One region of the Bariatricus sp. HCP28S3_A4 genome, then DNA from elsewhere that is predicted to be linked to it. Evidence: predicted binding sites of a transcription regulator. Region 1 holds the regulator's gene; the other holds the start of a gene.
What was found. Region 1 encodes Rex, which represses fermentation and respiration genes when NADH is low (regulators of the CRP and FNR family bind a similar motif). Its sites were predicted from a motif close to ATTGTTAANTANTTAACAAT; they were not measured.
Positions count from the first base shown of each region.

Region 2: the regulator Rex is predicted to act here: its motif matches at 1,353-1,372, upstream of ACTNBF_RS02090 (iron-sulfur cluster assembly scaffold protein).

Region 1 covers NZ_JBQHSE010000013.1:42,652-53,314, reverse strand. Annotated here, with positions in the region: gene smc (chromosome segregation protein SMC) at 1-857, shown strand, start outside; gene ftsY (signal recognition particle-docking protein FtsY) at 873-1,820, shown strand; gene ilvA (threonine ammonia-lyase) at 1,814-3,028, shown strand; gene ACTNBF_RS08485 (DUF1653 domain-containing protein) at 3,045-3,515, shown strand; gene ACTNBF_RS08480 (GntR family transcriptional regulator) at 3,646-4,284, shown strand; gene ACTNBF_RS08475 (NADP-dependent isocitrate dehydrogenase) at 4,310-5,506, shown strand; gene ACTNBF_RS08470 (ABC-F family ATP-binding cassette domain-containing protein) at 5,550-7,475, opposite strand; gene ACTNBF_RS08465 (redox-sensing transcriptional repressor Rex) at 7,619-8,269, shown strand; gene ACTNBF_RS08460 (NAD(P)H-hydrate dehydratase) at 8,367-9,890, shown strand; gene alr (alanine racemase) at 9,887-10,663, shown strand, end outside.
Region 2 covers NZ_JBQHSE010000003.1:21,683-32,345, forward strand. Annotated here, with positions in the region: gene ACTNBF_RS02085 (GGGtGRT protein) at 1-540, opposite strand, end outside; gene ACTNBF_RS02090 (iron-sulfur cluster assembly scaffold protein) at 616-1,308, opposite strand; gene ACTNBF_RS02095 (GNAT family N-acetyltransferase) at 1,419-2,849, opposite strand; gene ACTNBF_RS02100 (competence/damage-inducible protein A) at 2,868-4,130, opposite strand; gene pgsA (CDP-diacylglycerol--glycerol-3-phosphate 3-phosphatidyltransferase) at 4,132-4,674, opposite strand; gene rimO (30S ribosomal protein S12 methylthiotransferase RimO) at 4,671-6,011, opposite strand; gene rpoZ (DNA-directed RNA polymerase subunit omega) at 6,167-6,409, opposite strand; gene gmk (guanylate kinase) at 6,460-7,083, opposite strand; gene ACTNBF_RS02125 (YicC/YloC family endoribonuclease) at 7,157-8,035, opposite strand; gene ACTNBF_RS02130 (Rqc2 family fibronectin-binding protein) at 8,306-10,045, shown strand; gene ACTNBF_RS02135 (M23 family metallopeptidase) at 10,065-10,663, opposite strand, start outside.

The DNA.
Region 1 (10,663 bases):
AGAACAAGGCTTTCCTTGGAAAAAGGGACGAATTGTCGAAACATATGGCAGAACTGGACAAGGAAGTTTTCCGTCTGGACAGCCGGAAAACCGGCTATGAGGAAGCATCTGAAAAACAGATCAATTATATGTGGGAAGAGTATGAACTTACTTACAACAGGGCTCTTGAGATACGAGATGAAAATCTGACAGATCTGTCTATGATGAAGAAGCGGATCCAGGAATTGAAGGCAGAAATTAAAGCACTCGGTTCGGTCAATGTCAATGCAATAGAGGATTTTAAAAATCTTGCGGAACGATATGAGTTCCTGAAAGGTCAGCATGACGATCTGGTCGAAGCGGAGACAACACTTACGAAGATTATCGAGGAACTGGATGAAGCGATGAGAAAACAGTTCACCGAGCAGTTCGGGCGTATCGCGCAGGAATTCAATCAGGTTTTCAAAGAACTATTTGGTGGAGGAAAGGGTACACTGGAGCTGATGGAGGATGAAGATGTTCTGGAAGCGGGCATCCGGATCATCGCACAGCCACCGGGCAAGAAACTGCAGAATATGATGCAGCTTTCCGGTGGAGAGAAGGCGTTGACCGCGATTGCGCTGCTTTTTGCGATCCAGAATCTGAAACCATCGCCCTTCTGTCTGCTGGATGAGATCGAAGCAGCACTGGATGATTCCAATGTAACCAGATTTGCACAGTATTTACATAAACTTACAAAATATACACAGTTCATTGTGATCACGCATCGTAGAGGTACCATGACGGCGGCAGACCGCCTCTACGGTATTACCATGCAGGAGAAAGGCGTGTCTACGCTTGTGTCTGTCGATCTTCTGGAAAATGAACTGGATCAGTAGAATGGGAGGCATTATATGGCTGAAGAGAAAATGGGATTTTTTAAACGACTTGTGTCCGGGCTTACTAAGACCAGAAACAATATTGTATCGGGCATTGACAGTATTTTCCACGGATTTACCAATATTGACGAAGACTTTTATGAAGAGCTGGAAGAAATTCTGATCATGGGAGATCTGGGAGTAAAGGCCACTTATGCGATTCTTGAGGATCTGCGCAAAAAAGTTAAAGAGCAGCACATCAAAGAGCCGATCGCATGTAAGCAGCTTCTGATCGACAGCATCAAAGAACAGATGTATGTAGGAGAGACGGCTTATGAATTTGAAGAAAGAACATCGGTAGTTCTGGTGATTGGAGTAAATGGGGTTGGCAAGACGACAACCATTGGAAAGCTAGCGGGAAAACTGAGAGACCAGAACAAAAAAGTTGTCCTTGCGGCAGCAGATACATTCCGTGCGGCAGCCGGTGAACAGCTGAGAGAATGGGCAAACCGTTCCGGGGCCGATCTGATCGGCGGGCAGGAAGGAGCGGATCCGGCAGCCATCGTTTATGATGCGGTCCAGGCTGCTAAAGCGAGAAAGGCCGACGTACTGCTGTGTGATACGGCGGGAAGACTTCATAATAAAAAGAATCTGATGGAAGAGCTGAAGAAGATCAATCGTGTGCTGGAGAGAGAATATCCGGAAGCGTACCGCGAGACTCTGGTCGTGCTGGATGGAACGACCGGTCAGAATGCACTTGCACAGGCCAGAGAATTCAGTGAAGTTGCAGACATTACCGGTATCATTCTGACGAAGATGGACGGTACCGCAAAAGGAGGAATTGCCGTTGCGATTCAGGCAGAACTCGGAATACCTGTTAAATATATCGGAGTGGGAGAATCCATTGATGATCTGCAGAAATTTGATTCAGATCAGTTTGTAAACGCTTTATTTACGACAGAAGAAGGAGAAGAGACATGTTAACGTTAGAGAAATTTGAAGAAGCAAGCGAGATTGTAAAACGGGTCACCAAACCTACCAAACTGGTTTACAGTGAGCATTTAAGCGCACAGACCGGAGCTAAAGTATATCTGAAACCGGAAAACATGCAGTATACAGGTGCCTATAAGCTCAGAGGCGCTTATTATAAGATCAGTACCTTGTCAGAGGAAGAACGCGCCAGAGGACTGATCGCTGCATCCGCAGGAAACCACGCACAGGGTGTCGCATATGCCGCAAAAGCCTTTGGATGTAAGGCTACCATCGTTATGCCGACCGTTACCCCACTCATCAAAGTCAATCGTACCAAGAGTTACGGAGCGGAAGTGATACTTCACGGAGATGTCTATGATGATGCCTGTGCAAAGGCTTATGAGCTGGCGGAGGAGCACGGCTATACATTTGTTCATCCGTTTGATGATCTTGATGTTGCAACAGGACAGGGAACGATCGCGATGGAAATCGTGCAGGAACTTCCGACGGTCGATTATATCTTTGTGCCGATCGGCGGAGGCGGACTGATCACGGGTATTTCTACACTTGCGAAAATGCTGAATCCTAAGATCAAAGTGATCGGTGTGGAACCGGCAGCAGCAGCCAGTATGAAAGCGGCCGTAGCGGCAGGCCATGTTGTGACTCTTCCGAGCGCAAATACGATCGCAGATGGTACCGCTGTAAAAACAGTTGGTGAAAAGACGCTTCAGTATGTTATGGAAAATGTAGACGATATCCTTACAGTAGAAGATGATGAACTGGTCGGTGCATTCCTTGATATGGTCGAGAATCACAAAATGGTTGTCGAAAACTCAGGACTTCTTTCTGTGGCTGCTTTAAAACAGATGGATCTGACAGGCAAAAAGGTTGTTTGTATCTTAAGCGGCGGTAATATGGATGTCATTACCATGTCATCCATCGTACAGCATGGATTGATTCAGAGAGACCGTATTTTTTCTGTATCCGTACTTCTTCCGGATAAACCGGGTGAACTTGTGCGCGTCGCAAAGACAATTGCTGATGAACAGGGAAATGTAATTAAACTGGAGCATAATCAGTTTGTCAGCATTAATCGAAATGCTGCCGTTGAACTCAGAGTCACCATGGAAGCATTTGGAACGGAACACAAAAACAGAATTATTCAGGCATTGGAGCGAGAAGGATTCCGTCCTAAAACAATCAGTGCCAAACTCTATTAGATAAGGGATGAGAATCATGAAACAAGGCAGAATGCCGAAAGTCGGTGAGTGTTACAGACATTTTAAAGGGAATCGTTATCGCGTACTTGCAATTGCAAAGCATACAGAGCGTGCAGAAGAGCTTGTCGTCTATGAAGGACTTTACGGAGAACATCCGGTATTTGCACGACCTTTGGAAATGTTTCTGGAGCAGGTCGATAAGAGAAAATTCCCGGATGCAGATCAGGAATATCGGTTTGAACTGGAGGAAGAGACCGCAGTGGCGGATGAGGAGGAACAGAGTCTGATCATGCGATTTCTTGATCTGAGCAGCAACGAAGAAAAACTGCGGTTCCTTCAAAAATATAAAACAGAACTCACAGATGAATTCCTTTCCGCCGCTGCGCAGAGTATGGATTTTACAGAAAATGCACAGACGATGGAAATGCGATACCAGCAGTTGGTAAAATACATCAAGACATTGATGAAGTATGAAAAACGGATGTAGCAGAAAAAATAATCTAGCCTATTGACAATAAATGTATCGTTGTATACAATGATACAAAAATGGGCCAGGTTTACTTGGGTCAGATTTTATATTGACCCCAACAAAAAATATAGTTTTCAGGAGCAGAATCATGGATAAATATTCACTGAGGGGACAGGTTTTTCAGGAGATCCGCGAGGACATTCTGAAAGGCAAATTTAAGGAAAATGAAGAATTACGAGAAGCAACACTGGGTAAGGAACTTGGAGTCAGCAGGACGCCGGTTCGGGAAGCACTCCGTCAGCTGGAGCTGGAGGGGCTGGTTCACATTATTCCGAACAAAGGGGCCTATGTGACGGGCATTACGGAGAAGGACGTGCATGATATCTATATGACGCGTTCCATGCTTGAAGGCCTATGTGCACGTTGGGCGGCTGAGCACATTTCAGAGGAGCAGATTCAGGAAATGGAAGAAGTCCTGCTTCTTACAGAATACCACTTGGATCGTGGAAATGCCGAACAGCTTGCAGAACTTGACGGAAAGTTTCATGAGGTTCTTTATGACGCAAGTCAGAGCCGGATACTCAGACATATTCTTTCTGATTTTCATAAATATGTTCAGGTGGCAAGAAAACGATCCGTGAAGAAAGAAGACAGGGCAAAAAAATCTCTGGAAGAACACCGGGAGATCCTGAATGCACTACGGACCGGAGATGCGGACCGTGCAGAAGAACTGGCACATATTCATATCCTGAATGTTATGGAGAATCTTCATATTGAGCAGGAATAACAGGCAAAAGAAAGGAAGAGTAAGCATGAGCAAGATTCAGATGACGACACCAATTGTTGAGATGGACGGAGATGAGATGACAAGGATCCTGTGGAAGATGATCAAGGAGCATCTTCTTCTTCCGTATATTGATTTGAAGACAGAATATTATGATCTGGGCCTGAAACACAGAGACGAGACAAACGATCAGGTTACTGTGGATTCTGCAATCGCAACGAAGAAATATAAGGTTGCAGTAAAATGTGCAACGATCACTCCGAACGCAGCCCGTGTGAAAGAGTATAATCTGAAAGAAATGTGGAAGAGCCCGAATGGAACCATTCGTGCGATCCTTGACGGTACTGTATTCCGTGCACCCATCGTTGTAAAAGGAATTGAACCTTGTGTAAAGAACTGGAAAAAGCCGATCACGATTGCAAGACATGCTTACGGGGATGTTTACAAAGGTTCTGAAATGAAGATCCCGGGTGCCGGAAAGGTAGAACTGGTTTATACCGCAGAGGACGGAACCGAGACGAGAGAGCTGGTTCATAATTTTACCGGATCCGGAATTGTTCAGGGCATGCATAATATTGATCAGTCAATCGAGAGTTTTGCAAGAAGCTGTTTTAACTATGCACTGGATACGAAACAGGATCTCTGGTTTGCAACGAAAGATACGATTTCCAAGAAATACGACCATACCTTTAAAGATATTTTTCAGGAGATTTTTGATGCAGATTACAAAGAGAAGTTTGAAGAAGCCGGAATCGAGTATTTCTATACGCTGATCGACGATGCCGTAGCACGTGTGATGAAGTCTGAAGGCGGTTATATCTGGGCATGTAAGAACTATGACGGTGATGTGATGAGTGACATGGTTTCTTCCGCATTCGGATCACTGGCCATGATGACTTCCGTGCTGGTATCTCCGGAAGGATACTATGAATATGAGGCAGCACACGGAACGGTACAGCGGCACTATTACAAGCACCTGAAAGGAGAAGAAACATCTACTAACTCCGTGGCAACGATCTTTGCATGGACGGGGGCACTCAGAAAACGTGGTGAGATGGATGGAAATCAGGAGCTGATGGATTTTGCCGATAAGCTGGAAAAGGCAACGATCGATACAATTGAAAGCGGAAATATGACTAAAGATCTTGCACTGATCACGACGCTTCCAAATCCGACTGTATTGAACAGCGAAGATTTTATCAAAGCGATCGCTGAGAGATTGTAAATAAAAACAGGAAAAACGCGCCGATAAGGCGCGTTTTTAACAGTTATTCAGCCAGCTCTTCCCATTTTTCATAGAGTTCTTCCAGCTCTTCTTCATTTGCAGCCTTTTCCTTTGCCAGTTCCTGACACCGGACGGAATTGGTATAGATTTCTTCCTGCATAAGAAGCGTATCGATCTCCTGGTTTCGTTCTTCCAGCCGGGTAATGCGTTCTTCCGTCTTTTTCAGTTCGTTCTGACGCTTCCGGATTCTTGCTTGTTCTTCTTTCTGTTCCTGCCAGCTCATTTTGGACTGGGACATTGAAGAAGTGCCTTCATTCGTAGATTGCTTGTCTGAAATATTGCCACCGGCGTATGCCGTCGTGAGTTCCTCTTTCTTTTCGAGATAGTAATCGTAGTTTCCAATATAATTTACAAAAGTATGGTTCACCAGGTCAAGAATACGCGTGGCTGTCTGGTTGATGAAATAACGGTCATGGGACACATAAAGTACGGTTCCGGTGTACTCATTCAATGCATTTTCCAAAATTTCTTTCGAAGCGATGTCCAGGTGGTTCGTAGGCTCGTCCAAAATCAGGAAGTTCGCCTCGGAGAGCATCAGCTTTGCAAGAGATACTCGTCCGCGTTCTCCGCCGCTCAAATCACCGATCATCTTAAATACATCATCGCCTGTGAATAAAAATGCAGCTAGAACATTCCGGATCTGTGTATTCGTAAGTGTCGGATAATCATCGGAGATCTCTTCAAAGATCGTTTTTTCCATGTGAAGTACGTGATGTTCCTGATCGTAGTAACCGATATGTACATTGGTTCCCAGTGTAAAGCTTCCCGAATCCGCCGCGATCACATTGTTCAAAATCTTAAGCAGTGTCGTTTTCCCTGTTCCGTTATCACCTACGATGGCTACATGTTCACCTCGCTTAATCTCGAAGCTGACATCCTGAAAAAGGACCTGGGGAGCAAATGATTTTCCAAGGCCTTCAACGCGAAGCACGTCGTTCCCGCTCACACAGGAAGGCTCCAGGCTTAAATGAATATCGGTATTCAGCTCAACCGGTTTTTCAACAGGTGTGATTTTGTTTAACAGCTTTTCCCGGCTTTCCGCACGTCGGATTGATTTCTCCCGGTTGAAGGAACGAAGCTTTTCGATGACTGCCTCCTGATGCTTGATTTCCCGTTGCTGATTCAGATATTCTTTCAGCCTTGCGTCTCTGAGCTGCTGTTTCTTCTGGGCATAATCTGAATAATTTCCCATATATGTCATCAGTGTACCGTTTTCAATCTCCAGCACTTTCGTTACGACACGATTCAAAAAATAACGGTCGTGGGAGACGATGAGCACTGCACCGGAGTAATTCAGCAGGTAGTTCTCAAGCCATGCGATTGAATTCATATCCAAGTGATTGGTAGGCTCATCCAGCAGCAAAATATCCGGTTTCGTCAGCAGAAGTTTGCCGAGGGAAACACGTGTCTTCTGGCCGCCGGAAAGGGCGTCCACCGGTTTCTGAAATTCATCCTCAGTAAACCCAAGGCCTTTAAGAACACCGACCAGTTCGCTTTTATAAGAATAGCCGTCAGCACGTTCAAATGCAGCGGTAAGTCTATGATAAGTGTCAAGTTTCATCTGAAGTGCGTCACCGGTCAGCGTACTGATTTCCAGTTCCAGTGCACGAATCTGACGTTCCATTTCGATAATCTCAGATTTGGCGGTGCGGACTTCTTCGTAAATGGTATTCCCGCTCATCAGGTCCTGGTGCTGGGCAAGATAGCCCATTGTTTTTCCTTTGGTAAGAATTACATCACCGTCATCACTATTCAATTCACCGACGATCATTTTCAAAATTGTGGATTTCCCGGCGCCGTTCAGACCGACCAGCGCCGCTTTCTCACGGTCTTCTATATGAAAGGAGCCTTTATTCACAATAACCTGCTCCCCAAAGGATTTCGTTAAATTGTGGCATGCCAGTATCATTTTCAAACCTCCTTATACTGTAGAAATAGGTACTGTCTACCTCATTATATCGGAAATACAATAAAAAACAACTATTAAGTTTGACTTTTTTATGTCATTTTTATATAATGAAATTTAGAATAAGAATGGAAGGTGGATGTCAGGTGGAAGAAAGAGAAATATCTCAGGCAGTAATCAGAAGACTTCCGAGATACTATCGTTATCTTGGCGAATTGCTGGAACACGGTGTGGAACGAATATCCTCCAACGATTTGAGCAAGAGAATGAAAGTAACTGCATCCCAGATTCGTCAGGACCTTAATAATTTTGGTGGATTTGGACAACAGGGATACGGGTATAATGTAAAATACTTATATACGGAAATAGGGAAAATTCTGGGACTGGACAACCAACATAACATGGTCATTATCGGTGCCGGTAATCTTGGACAGGCACTGGCTAATTATGCAGCATTTGAAAAAAGAGGTTTTGTATTAAAAGGATTATTTGACGTGAATCCACGACTTGTGGGAATTACGATCCGCGGTGTGGAGATCCGGATGATGGATGAACTGAGTGATTTTATTCAGAAGAATGATATTGAAATCGGAGTACTTGCGATTCCGAAGACAAGAGCCATAGATGTTGCGAATGTTCTGGTTGATAATGGTGTGCGGGCGATCTGGAATTTTGCACATACAGATTTGAATCTTCCGGATAATATTATTGTTGAGAACGTGCATTTATCGGAGAGTCTGATGAGACTTTCATACAATATAACACGTTATAATATGGAACATACAGATAATTCATAATTCGACAGAATGTGTTACACACATTTTGCCTGAATCGGCGTAATGAGAGAAGAGTTCCGGCTGCGGGGCTCTTTATTGCGTATTGGAAGGTGAGAATATGAAATATATATTGACAGCTGAACAGATGAAAGCGGCGGACGGAAGAATGATTCATGAGATCGGGATTCCTTCGCTGGTACTGATGGAACGTGCGGCGCTTCAGTGTATGGCTGCAATGAAAGAAGAGCAGATTGATCTGTCCTATGCACTGGTGGTATGCGGCTCCGGCAACAACGGTGGAGACGGATTCGCGGTGGCAAGACTGCTTGCCGAAGAAGGAAAAAGGGTCGATGTGTGTTTTGCCGGAAAATTGGAATCCAGGAGTGAAGAAACGAAGCAGCAGATGCATATTCTGGAAAATCTGGGCGTGTCTGTAGGAAACACTTTACCGGAGAAGGAATATAGTGTTATTATAGATGCCGTATTTGGAATCGGGCTTTGCCGAAATATCGAAGGACATTACCAGAATGTGATTGAACAAATGAACCGGTATCAGGGATACAAAGTTGCGATTGATACTCCGTCCGGAATTTCCGCTGACACCGGGGAAGTACTGGGATGTGCGTTCCGGGCTGATTTGACAGTCACGTTTGCATACGCTAAGGCAGGTCAGGTTTTCTTTCCGGGTTCCGAGTATGCGGGGAAAGTACTGGTAAAGGATATCGGCATTACGGATCCGGGCTTTGAAAACCGGGACGATCTTTATTTTATGCTGGAAAAACAGGATGTGATTTCCAGGATGCCGGAGAGAAAGCCGGATTCCAATAAAGGAAGCTATGGAAGGGTTCTTCTTATTGCCGGAAGTAGGGGAATGTCGGGGGCAGCGTACTTAAGTGCCCATGCGGCGTACATGGTAGGCGCAGGCCTTGTACGGATATACACGGAAGAATCCAACAGACAGATTCTTCAGCAGCTTCTGCCGGAAGCTATTATCACGACTTATGATGAGATGGCCTTAGATTGTTTCCGGGAACTTCCAGATCTGCTTCAATGGGCAGATGTGGTTTGCATCGGATGCGGACTTGGAATTTCAGAGTATTCGCGGAGACTTTTTAAAATGACGCTGGAAATGAACCGGAAGCCGTGTGTGATTGATGCGGACGGTCTCAATCTTCTTGCGGAATTTACCGAAGAAGAGCGAAGAAAATGGGCGCGCCAGAAAGAACAGTATGTGCTGACACCTCATATGAAAGAAATGTCAAGATTGACAGGATATCCTGTTGCAGAACTAAAGAATCATAGGAACGCTCTTCTACGTGAGTTTGTTGAAAAAATGCAGGTCGTTTGTGCCATGAAAGACAGCAGAACACTCGTCGCAGCTTGCGGACATCCGACGTTTCTGAATTCATCCGGAAATGCAGCAATGGCGAAGGCCGGTTCCGGTGACGTGCTGGCAGGAACGATTGCAGGCCTGATGGCTCAGAACCTCCCGACTTTTGACGCGGCTGTGTTGGGAGTATATCTGCACGGCCTTGCCGGAGATACGGCAAGAGAAGAATGTGGATCCTACAGTGTGCTTGCTGAAGATCTCATCCGGGGGCTTGGCAGAACACTAAAAACTTTGGAGGAAAACTTGAAATGAAGACATATAACAGACTGCGTGCAGTGATCGATCTTGATGCAGTAATGTATAACATGCAAATGATGTATCGTAATATTAAAAACGATGCGCGGATGATCGTTGTCGTGAAAACGGACGGATACGGACATGGTGCCGTACCGATTGCAGAAATGTTAGAAGATGTGGAGTACGTATGGGGATATGCTGTGGCAACATTGGAAGAAGGGATCCTACTTCGAAAAGCTGGGATTGGAAAACCGATTCTTTGCCTCGGATGCATTTTCCCGGATCAGATGGAAGCGATGATTCGGCATCAGATCCGTATGACGGTCTATGACGGTGAACTGGCAGCTCTGGCATCGGCAAAAGCAGAAGAACTGGGAATGAATGCAATCTTTCATATTAAGATTGATACCGGAATGTCCAGACTCGGATTTGCGCCGGATGACGTAAGCGTGAACGCAATCGAAAAGATCAGTCATCTTCCATGTGTAGAGCTGGAAGGAATGTTTACACATTTTTCGCGGGCTGATGAGAAAAATAAGGAGATCACAGATCAGCAATTTACTTCATATATCCGGGTTAAAGAAGAACTGGAGAAAAGGGGTATCCATTTTCCACTACTTCATGTATCAAACAGTGCTGCGATCATCGATCAGCCGGAATTGAATCTGAATCTTGTGAGAGCGGGCATATCTACTTACGGTATGTACCCTTCTGAGGAAGTGAGAAAAGATTCGGTTCCATTGAAACCGGCTATGGAATTGATTTCCCATATCACATATTTGAAATGG
Region 2 (10,663 bases), on a different contig from region 1:
ATAATAATCGTATTCTGTCTGAACGTATGTGAATCCGTTAATTCTGGAAATGATCTTTGCAGCGTCTTTTCCGAGACCGTTCAGGATAACACGAAGCGGTTTTTTACGAACTTTGTTTGCTTTTTCAGCGATACCGATTGCGCCTTCAGCTGCTGCGAATGATTCATGACCAGCAAGGAATGCGAAGCAGTCTGTATCTTCTTCCAGAAGCATCTTTCCAAGGTTACCGTGTCCAAGACCTACTTTTCTCTGGTCTGCTACAGAACCCGGGATGCAGAAAGCCTGAAGGCCTTCACCGATTGCTGCTGCAGCTTCTGCTGCTGTGTCAACATTTTTCTTAATTGCGATTGCTGCACCTGTGATATATGCCCAGCATGCATTTTCAAAACAGATCGGCTGAATAGCCTTAACCTGATTATAAACATCAAGTCCGGCATCCTTTGTAATCTTTTCTGCTTCTTCCAAAGAAGCAATGCCATAGCTGTTTAATACTTCATTGATTTTATCAATTCTTCTTTCATATGATTCAAATAAAGCCATTTACTTGTCCTCCTGATTTATTTTAAGTTACCTGATATGTACAAGCGGCACCAATTCTTAAGGCGACACTAATGATTAAGCTTTACGTGGGTCGATGATCTTAACAGCGTCAGCTACACGACCATACTGTCCCTGAGCTTTCTCCCATGCTACGTTTGGTTCGTCTCCGCCTTTGATGAAATCTGTGAATTTGCCAAGGCTTACGAATTTGTAACCGATGATCTCATCATGCTCGTCCAGTGCGATACCTGTAACATATCCTTCTGCCATTTCAAGATAACGAGGACCTTTTGCAAGTGTTCCATACATTGTACCAACCTGAGAACGAAGTCCTTTACCAAGGTCTTCCAGACCTGCGCCGATCGGAAGTCCGTCTTCAGAGAATGCACTCTGAGTTCTTCCGTAAACGATCTGTAAGAATAACTCTCTCATTGCTGTATTGATAGCATCACATACAAGGTCTGTATTCAGTGCTTCCAGAATTGTCTTGCCCGGAAGAATTTCAGATGCCATAGCTGCGGAATGAGTCATTCCTGAACATCCGATCGTCTCAACCAGTGCTTCCTGGATAATACCATCTTTAACATTCAAAGTTAGTTTGCATGCTCCCTGCTGCGGTGCACACCAGCCAATTCCGTGTGTCAGACCAGAAATATCCTTTACTTCTTTTGCTTTAACCCATTTCGCTTCTTCCGGAATCGGAGCCGGTCCGTGATTTGCACCCTGAGCTACCGGACACATCATTTCTACTTCATGTGAATAAATCATGTTAAAACTCCTTTCAAATGTAAATGATTTCTTCCTATAGTGTGTTTGACATATTTTTAACACCCCATATATGTCTTTATTTTCGCATAATTTTCGACATTCGTCAATCATTAGTTTGTACAAAGATTCCAAAAATCACTGTCTGTTTTGTAGGCTTTTATCTCCTCCATTGTAAATGGTGCGGTGATCCAGCCACGCTCTTCCTTCTGCTGTTCATCATCCCGATAATGATAGGTCATACCGATTTCAATACCGTCCTTGTCTACGAAGAAATTGTCATAATAACGGTTATCAAGGATCTCTCCGCTCAGGATTTTCCGATACTGTGACGTCTTCAGCGCATCTACTACGATCGAATTCGGTGCTTCTTCTTTCATCCGTTTCTTCCATTCTTTTATAAATTCCGTATCTACATTGATGATTTCACTCGTTTCATAGATTTTTCCGTCTGACAGGCGGATGTTTCTCGTTCTTAGATCCTGATATCTTGCATTTTTGTTTCCTGCATAATAATCATCCGAGAAGACTACGCTGATAAAATCTTCTCCCGCGTATGTCACACGATAAGTCACCTTACTTGCGAGGATCGGAGAGTCTTCTTTCATCACCGCCGCTTTCATATCATCGCTGGCCTTAAGATACAGCGCATTGACCGTACTCATCGCACAGTTTTTCAGTTCCTCATTGACCTTCGCAATCTGTTCTCCTTCCAGCCCCTGGATCTGCGGATACTTCACATCAAACTGGGATGTGATGCTTCCCTCACTTTTCGAGGATTCATAAGAATAAGACTCCTCCGTAATCGTGTAGGGCAGGTTCTCCGCCTGGTAACATTCGATTCCATCAATTCCTTCCCCGGTCTCTTTTTTCGTCTCTTTCTCCGTTTGATCCGTTTGCCCCCCATCGCTTAGGAATGGATTTTTCATTCCTCCGCCATCCATAATTCCATCCTGAACCATCGTAAATACTCTATACGCTGTCGTTCCGACACCTATTCCCAGAAGTACCACAAGAGCCAGGATAGCCAGCATCAGGAATTTTCCTCTGCGTTTTGCTTTTTTCTGAAGCCGGATTTCTTCCGCACTCATCGCTCTTTCCATCGGAACGTAACGGACTTGGTTTTTCACCTGCTCCGGAGCCACTTCATGGAATCCAAGCCGCCTGTAAAATCCTTCGGCCTGAGGCGCCGCATGAACCGTCATCTTCGTTATTCCAAATGCCACAATACAGAACTGCTGCAGGGCAACAAAGAGCAGCCTTCCGATTCCCCGTCTCTGCCAGTTCTTCCCGACAAACAGAAGCGCAATGTGCCCGTCAGTCTGCACAGCACCGACTCCGCAGAGCTCCTGTCCTTCCATTGCTCCGAACACAATCAGTTGTCCGCTCTGCACCTTCGGCATAAAATTCTCATATTTAATAAATTTCTGAAATTCTTCTACACCTTCCCTCGAATACGTCGGTGCAATATCAGCAGCAAACACATCCCATACCAGATGCAGTCCTTCCAGTATTTCCTCATTTTCCAGTCTTTTAATTATCATACGCTTTACCTCTTTATGTTATTTCTGCTGCTGTCCTGCCGCCAGCAATTCCTCCCTCAAAAGTGTAAGCGCCCGCACAACCGCATAATCCCGATTTTTCTCCCGGTTTCCGGTGAAATGACATTCCCGGGTCGTCACGCGTCCGTTCACCGCACATCCGATATAGACCAGTCCGACCGGCTTTTCCTTGGTCCCGCCGCCCGGTCCCGCGATTCCGGTCACACTCAGAGCAGCATCAGCCTCTGCTGCCTTTGCCGCACCTCGCGCCATTTCTTCGGCTGTCTGTGCACTTACCGCGCCGAATTCTTCCAGTGTCTCATGCTTCACACCCAGAATCTTTTCCTTGGATGCATTTGCATAAGTAATATACCCTTCATTGAACACCTCAGAAGCTCCGGCCGCATTCAGAAGCCGTCCGGCCAGCTTGCCCCCGGTACAGGATTCTGCGGTCGAAAGTGTCATGCCCTTTTCTTTCAAAAGTGCCACAAGATTCTCTTCCAGTGTCTCCTGCTCATTGATCGTATACACCGCATCGCCGAAGCGTCGATACATTTCCTCGATCATCGGCTTCATGAGCTCTTCTGCCTCTTCCTCGGATTTCGCCTTCGCAGTCACCCGGAAATGAACTTCTCCCGTCTTTGCATAAGGTGCCAGCGTCGGATTCGTCTGTGCGTCCATGAGATCCGCCACCATCGTTTCGGCCCGGCTCTCTCCGATACCACATATTTTCACCATATGAGAATAAATTCCTTCCGGTTGCAGTTTATTCAGGTACGGAGCAATGTCCTGTTCGAACATGGGTTTCATCTCATTCGGTGGTCCCGGAATCAGAATCGCTGTCTTTCCCTTTTCCGGATCTTCAATGATCAGTCCAGGAGCGGTGCCGTTATGGTTATCGATCACGATCGCGCCTTCCGGAACCAACGCCTGTTTCCAGTTGTTCTCCGTAATCCGGCTGCTCCCTATCCGACCGAAATACGCTTCGATCCGCTCTTTAGAATGCTCATCCAGATACAGTTCTCTTCCGAATACACGTGCAGTCACTTCTTTCGTCAAATCATCCTTCGTAGGTCCAAGTCCCCCTGTCAGGATCACGATATCCGAGCGGTCAAGTGCCTGACGTATCGCGTCCTCCATACGCTCCTCATTATCGCCCACCACCGTCTGATGATATAAAGAACAACCTAGCAGAGCGCATTTCTCTGCTAGGTAAGCCGCATTCGTATTTACAATATTTCCAAGTAAAATTTCAGTTCCTACGGAAATCAGTTCCACAACCATGTTACATGCCTCCCTGTGTCAATACCTGCTTGTTCTTCGCTATATAATCCACCAGTGATACAACGGTCAGAATCAGTGCCACCCAGACAAGCACATTGCCGATCATTTCGAACACGCCTCCCAGATCCATAATCAACACGATGACCATCGCCATCTGGGACACCGTTTTAAATTTGCCCCAGTAACTCGCCGCAATGACGATTCCGTTGTCGGAAGCCACCAGCCGGAACCCGCTGATGATAAATTCTCTTGCAATAATAACCAGAACGACGATCACGTTCAACTTGTCCATGGAAACCAGACAGATCATCGCGGTACACACCAGAAGCTTATCTGCAAGCGGATCCATAAACTTTCCGAAATTCGTCACCAGATTGTATTTTCTCGCGATCTTTCCATCCAGCATATCTGTCAGGCTGGCCGCACAGAAAATGGCAAGTGCGATCCATTTATCTGCCGCGCCTGTGATGTCAAACAGCAAAAATGCCACAAAAAACGGAATCATAACCACACGAAGTACAGTCAGTTTATTTGGTAAATTCATAATAATTCTCCTATCAAATCATAATCCATAGCCCCGGTCACTTTCACTTTCGCGAAATCCCCGGAAACCAGTTCCTCATCTGTATTTACAAAGATCAGTCCGTCCACGTTCGGCGCATCGCGGTAGGTTCTTCCCACATACGCGTTCTCATCGGCTACCTTTCCCTCGATCATGACGAGCATTTCTTCTCCGATCAGATCTTCATTCCGATCGAACACGATGTCCTGCTGAAGCTCCATCAATTCAGCCTGACGATCCTGCTTGATTTCTTCTGAAATCTGATCCGGCATCTCGGCTGCCGGCGTATCCTCCTCCGGTGAGTAAGTAAAGACACCCAGGCGTTCGAATTCCATCTGATCCACAAAATCCATCAGCTCTTCATGCTGTTCGTCCGTCTCTCCCGGGAATCCCGTGATCAACGTTGTCCGAAGAGTGATGTCCGGAATCTCTTCCCGAAGTTTTCCGATAATGGAAATGAGCTGTTCCTTCGATGTTTTTCTTCCCATCCGCTTCAGGATTGCATCGCTTGCATGCTGGATCGGAAGATCCAGATAATGGCAGATCTTGGGTTCTTCCTTGATTACCTGGATCAGCTCATCCGTGATTTCCTCCGGATAACAGTAGAGAATGCGAATCCACCGAAGTCCCTGAATCTTACAGAGCGCTTTCAAAAGACGCGGGAGCGACTTCTCTCCGTAAATGTCTTTGCCGTAAAGGGTGGTCTCCTGGGCTACCAGAATCAGTTCTTTAACCCCCTGATCGGCAAGCTCTTTTGCCTCATCGATCAGTTCCTCCATCGGTACACTGCGGAAATTTCCGCGGATCTTCGGAATGATACAGTACGTGCAATGCTTATCGCACCCTTCCGCGATCTTCAGATAGGCAAAATGTCCGCCGGTCGTAACCAGCCTTCCCTTTTGCGTCTCGGGAAGATAATCCACATCCTTCATGATCATTCTGGCATCCGCCCGTTCCATCGGGCTGTCACTGAACAGTCCGTCGATCACTTCCGCGATCTCATCGTAGGATGTGGTTCCGAGCACCGCATCCACTTCCGGGATTTCCTCCAGGATCTCCTCTTTATAACGTTGTGCCAGACAGCCTGTCACGATCAGTTTCTTAAGGACAGCCGTCTCTTTAAGCTGAGCCATTTCCAGAATAGTCTGAATACTCTCTTCCTTGGCATCGTGGATAAAACAGCAGGTATTAACGATCACAATATCCGCCTGCGTCTCATCATCGATCATCTGATGCCCCTTCTTTGCCAGAAGTCCCAGCATCACTTCCGTATCCACCAGATTCTTATCGCAGCCCAGTGAAACAAATAAAATGTTCATGGCATGTTCTCCTCGTATCAATAATTTCCAAGCCGCCAAAGGCAGCTCCTGTCGCCTTATTCTCTTCCCAAATAAAGCTCAGCAAGGCAGACACAGTCGCCTGCTTCTGCCTTGGGATTCAAGTACGCCCCGGCGTACTTGCTGCATCGTTCTTTTTACTCTTCCGTATCCTCTGCAATGATCTTCAGCTTTGCGTTGTTCAGCTCATCGATTGCAATGGAAAGCGGCTTCTCGCCCGGCTTCGTGTCAACAAGAGGCATCTCACCGTCGATCAGCTGTCTTGCACGCTTTGCAGTGGCAAGCACGATGGAATAACGGCTGTTAACGATCTTGGTTGCTCCCTCTTCCACATCCTGGTTTACTACTTTCATCAAATCGCTATAAGATGGATGTAACATAAATTCTGCTCCTTTCAGTCTCTCTTCGTATCTTATCTGCATCCCGAACTTTATAATTCTTCCAGTTCTTTTCTGATCCTGCCGATAAATTCTTCATTCCGGCATACGCGATCATGTTCCGCACGGATGATCCGGTGCATTTCCTTCACGCAGGTGTCAAGGTCATCATTGATGACCAAGTAATCGTACTGATCCATGCCTTCCGACTCCTCCACCGCACGCTTCATCCGGCTTTCGATCACTTCCATGGTCTCCGTACCTCTTCCAACCAGACGCTCTTTCAATTCCCTGGCTCCCGGCGGTGTGACGAACAGAAGCAGGGTGTCCGGATACTTCTCCTTAACCTTCAGTGCTCCCTGGATCTCGATCTCAAGGATCACATCTTTCCCTTCTTCAAGCTGCTGCATCACATATTCTTTCGGCGTACCATAGTAGTTGTTAACATATTTAGCATACTCGATCAACTCATCCTGTGCAATCATTTTTTCAAATTCCTCAACGGACTTGAAAAAATATTCTCTTCCGTCTTCTTCTCCCGGACGGGGACTTCTGGTAGTTGCCGAAACAGAAAGTGCATAATCATCATAATCTTCCAGCAGTCTCTTCATCAGCGTTCCTTTTCCGGCACCGGAAAAACCGGAAACTACAATAAGTATTCCCTTTTTTTTACTCATAATCAGCTCTCCTGCCATTTTCTATATAAGCAAATATTTATTTTACCATAAAATCGAAGATTTTTCAAAGCTTTTATTCAATATTCTGAATCTGTTCCCGAACCTTCTCAATCTCAGTCTTCAGATCAATGGCATGATTGGAAACTTCCAGGTCATTTGCCTTGGAAAGTATGGTATTTGCCTCCCGGTTCATCTCCTGGGCAATGAAATCCAGCTTGCGTCCGATTCCATCTGCAGATTCCAGCGTTTCTTTCATATGCTTGATATGGCTCTTCAGGCGGACTACTTCTTCATCCGTACAGATTTTATCCGCAAAGATCACGACCTCTGCCGCGATTCTCCCCTCATCCATCTGTGTATCTGCGAGAAGCTCCTTCACCTTCGTCTCCAGCTTCTCACGGTATTCCGCCACGATCTGCGGCGAACGTTCTTCGATGCATGCCACCGTCTCCAGCATACCGTCCAGTTTTGCGATGATATCCTTCTTCAGATTCTCGCCCTCTGCCGTTCTCGTCTCAACAAACTGTCTGCAGGCTCCCTCCAGCGCCTTGGAAAGTCCGTTCCAGAGCTCCTCTTCATCCACGACCTGTTCTTCCATTGTGAGCACTTCCGGACATCTGGAAAGTGTAGATACACGGATGTCATTGTCCAGATGAAAATCCTCTTCCATCTTTTTGAAATAGTCCATATATTCACTTGCCAGCTTCTGATTATATTTTAAAGTAACTTGAGCCTCTGACATATCTTCATATGTAATAAACAGATCCACCTTGCCGCGCTGGATATATTTCTTCAATAAGTTGCGGATCGATGTCTCGAAGAAGTTCAGCTTTTTCGGCATCCGGATTCCCACGTCCAGATAACGATGATTGACTCCTTTCATTTCTACCGTAAACTTGCGTTCTGCCTCGGATACCTCACAGCGTCCGAAACCTGTCATACTCTTTATCATCTGATTTTCCCTCTTCTTACCGGCCGCTCTGCGACCAAATTTTGCTACGTTATATTATAGCCCTTTCCCCTTTGGCATGTCAACCTTTCTAAGTCAGTTCAGCCGCTCATCCGAGTTTCTTTATAACTATGCAGAACCGTTCCCCGTACATTTGCAAATCACGCGGGAGCATGGTATGATGGTACAAGGGTCATAATCCGGGCGGTTCATTTTCCACCCGCACCGGTCTTTACCTTATGATCCTTTAAAACTTCAAAACGAGGTGTAACTATGGCTTTTGACGGCATTACAATCGCAAATATAGTAAAAGAACTGAATCAAACCATTTTAGACGGAAGAATCTATAAAATCGCCCAGCCGGAAACCGACGAGCTTCTGCTCACAATCAAGACTCCGAAAGGACAGAAAAGGCTCTGCATTTCCGCAAGCGCCTCCCTTCCTCTGATCTATCTGACGGAAGAAAATAAACCAAGTCCCATGACGGCACCGAATTTCTGTATGCTGCTCAGAAAATATGTAGGAAACGGAAGGATCGTGTCGATCAGTCAGCCGAAGCTGGAACGGATCATCCATTTCGATATTGAGCATCTGGATGAGATGGGTGACCTTTGCAGGAAGACGCTGATCGTAGAAATCATGGGCAAACACAGCAACATCATTTTCTGTAATGACAAGGGCATGATCCTGGACAGTATCAAGCATGTCTCCGCCCAGATGAGTTCTGTGCGTGAAGTCCTTCCCGGAAGAGACTATTTTATCCCTGACACGATGAGCAAGCTGGATCCGCTGGATGTAACGGAATCGGTGTTCCGTGACGGACTTATTTCCAAACCGATGCCTCTCGCAAAGGCGATCTATAACAGTTTTACCGGCGTCAGCCCGGTCGCTGCCGAGGAGATCTGCCATCTTGCGGGTGTTGACTCTGCGCTCCCACCACGGGAACTCTCCGAGGATGTGCTGGCACATCTGTACCGTCAGTTCACCTATTTCTTCGAGCAGGTGGCAAACGGAGATTTCTCCCCTCAGATTTATTATGAAGGAGATGACCCGGTGGAATTTTCATCCATCCCGCTTACTCATCTGGAAAATTACCGTGTCCGGACCTTCGACTCTATTTCCGAGGTGATACGGACCTATTATGCTTCCCGCGACACGATCACCCGGATCCGCCAGAAATCGTCGGATCTAAGGCGCGTGGTCCAGACGGCTCTGGAACGGAACCGGAAGAAATACGATCTGCAGCAGCGCCAGTTACGGGACACACAGAACCGGGACAAATTCAAAGTTTACGGGGAACTGATCCATACCTACGGCTACAATTTGAAGGAAGGCGCTAAGAAGCTGGAAGCGCTCAACTATTACACCAATGAAATGGTTACGATTCCGCTGGATCCGCAGAAAACTCCACAGGAAAATGCAGCCCGCTATTTTGAGAAATACAACAAGCAGAAGAGGACCTATGAAGCACTGACCGGTCTGATTCAGGAGACTCACGACGAGATCACCTATCTGGAATCCATCGTAAATGCACTGGAAATGGCACGCGGGGAGGACGACCTGACGCAGCTCAAGGAAGAGCTGGTCTCTACCGGATACATCCGGCGCAAATTTACCAAAAAGAAAGTCAAGATCACCAGTAAGCCACTCCACTATATTTCTTCGGACGGCTATCACATGTATGTCGGGAAGAATAATCTCCAGAACGATGAACTGACTTTCCACTTTGCCACAGGGAACGACTGGTGGTTCCACGCCAAAGGAGCGCCCGGCTCCCACGTTATCGTAAAGACCGGCGGAGACGAAATGCCGGACCGCACTTTCGAGGAGGCGGCCCGCCTGGCTGCCCATTACTCCAAGAATGCGAAATCCGAAAAGGTGGAGATCGACTATGTGGAGAAAAAACATGTCAAAAAACCAAATGGAAGTAAACCGGGATTCGTGGTGTATTATACCAACTATTCCATGATGATTGATTCGGATATTTCCGGAATTCAAGAGGTGCAGGGATAACCCCTGCACCTCTTAATATTTATTCACTATGTGTCTTCTGATTCTCCTTCAGATACGCTTCTGCAGCCGGATCAACGAAAGCATATTTTCTCGTCCATTCTTTTGTCGCGTCATTTCTGACCGCTTCCGAGCGGTTCATGGAGAGGAACCGCACAAGTTCATATCCGCTGACCCAGATCTCATGATTTCCTTCTCTCTGTGATTCGTCAAAAATAAGCTGCAGCCCAAAATGAAGATGATATTCATCAATATTGTTGACATTTTCTTCCGAGCTGTATCCGGTGCGGCCGAGATAGCCGATCACATCCCCCGCCTGCACCACATCTCCTTCTTTCAGCCCTTCGGCATACGGACGGTTCTGCCTTAGATGTGCGTAATAGTAATATCTCTTTTTATCAAAACTGTCGATTCCGATCCTCCAGCCGCCATACTGGTTCCATCCGAGCGCTGAAATCACGCCGGATTCTACTGCTATAACCGGTGTCCCCACCTGTCCCATCATATCATGTCCCAGATGATTTCTGCGGTATCCGTAGCTTCTGGAAACTCCGAAATCGTCATAATCCGAATATGGAAATCCTTTCGCGATCGGGTTAAATGCCTTGAGCCCATAAAAAC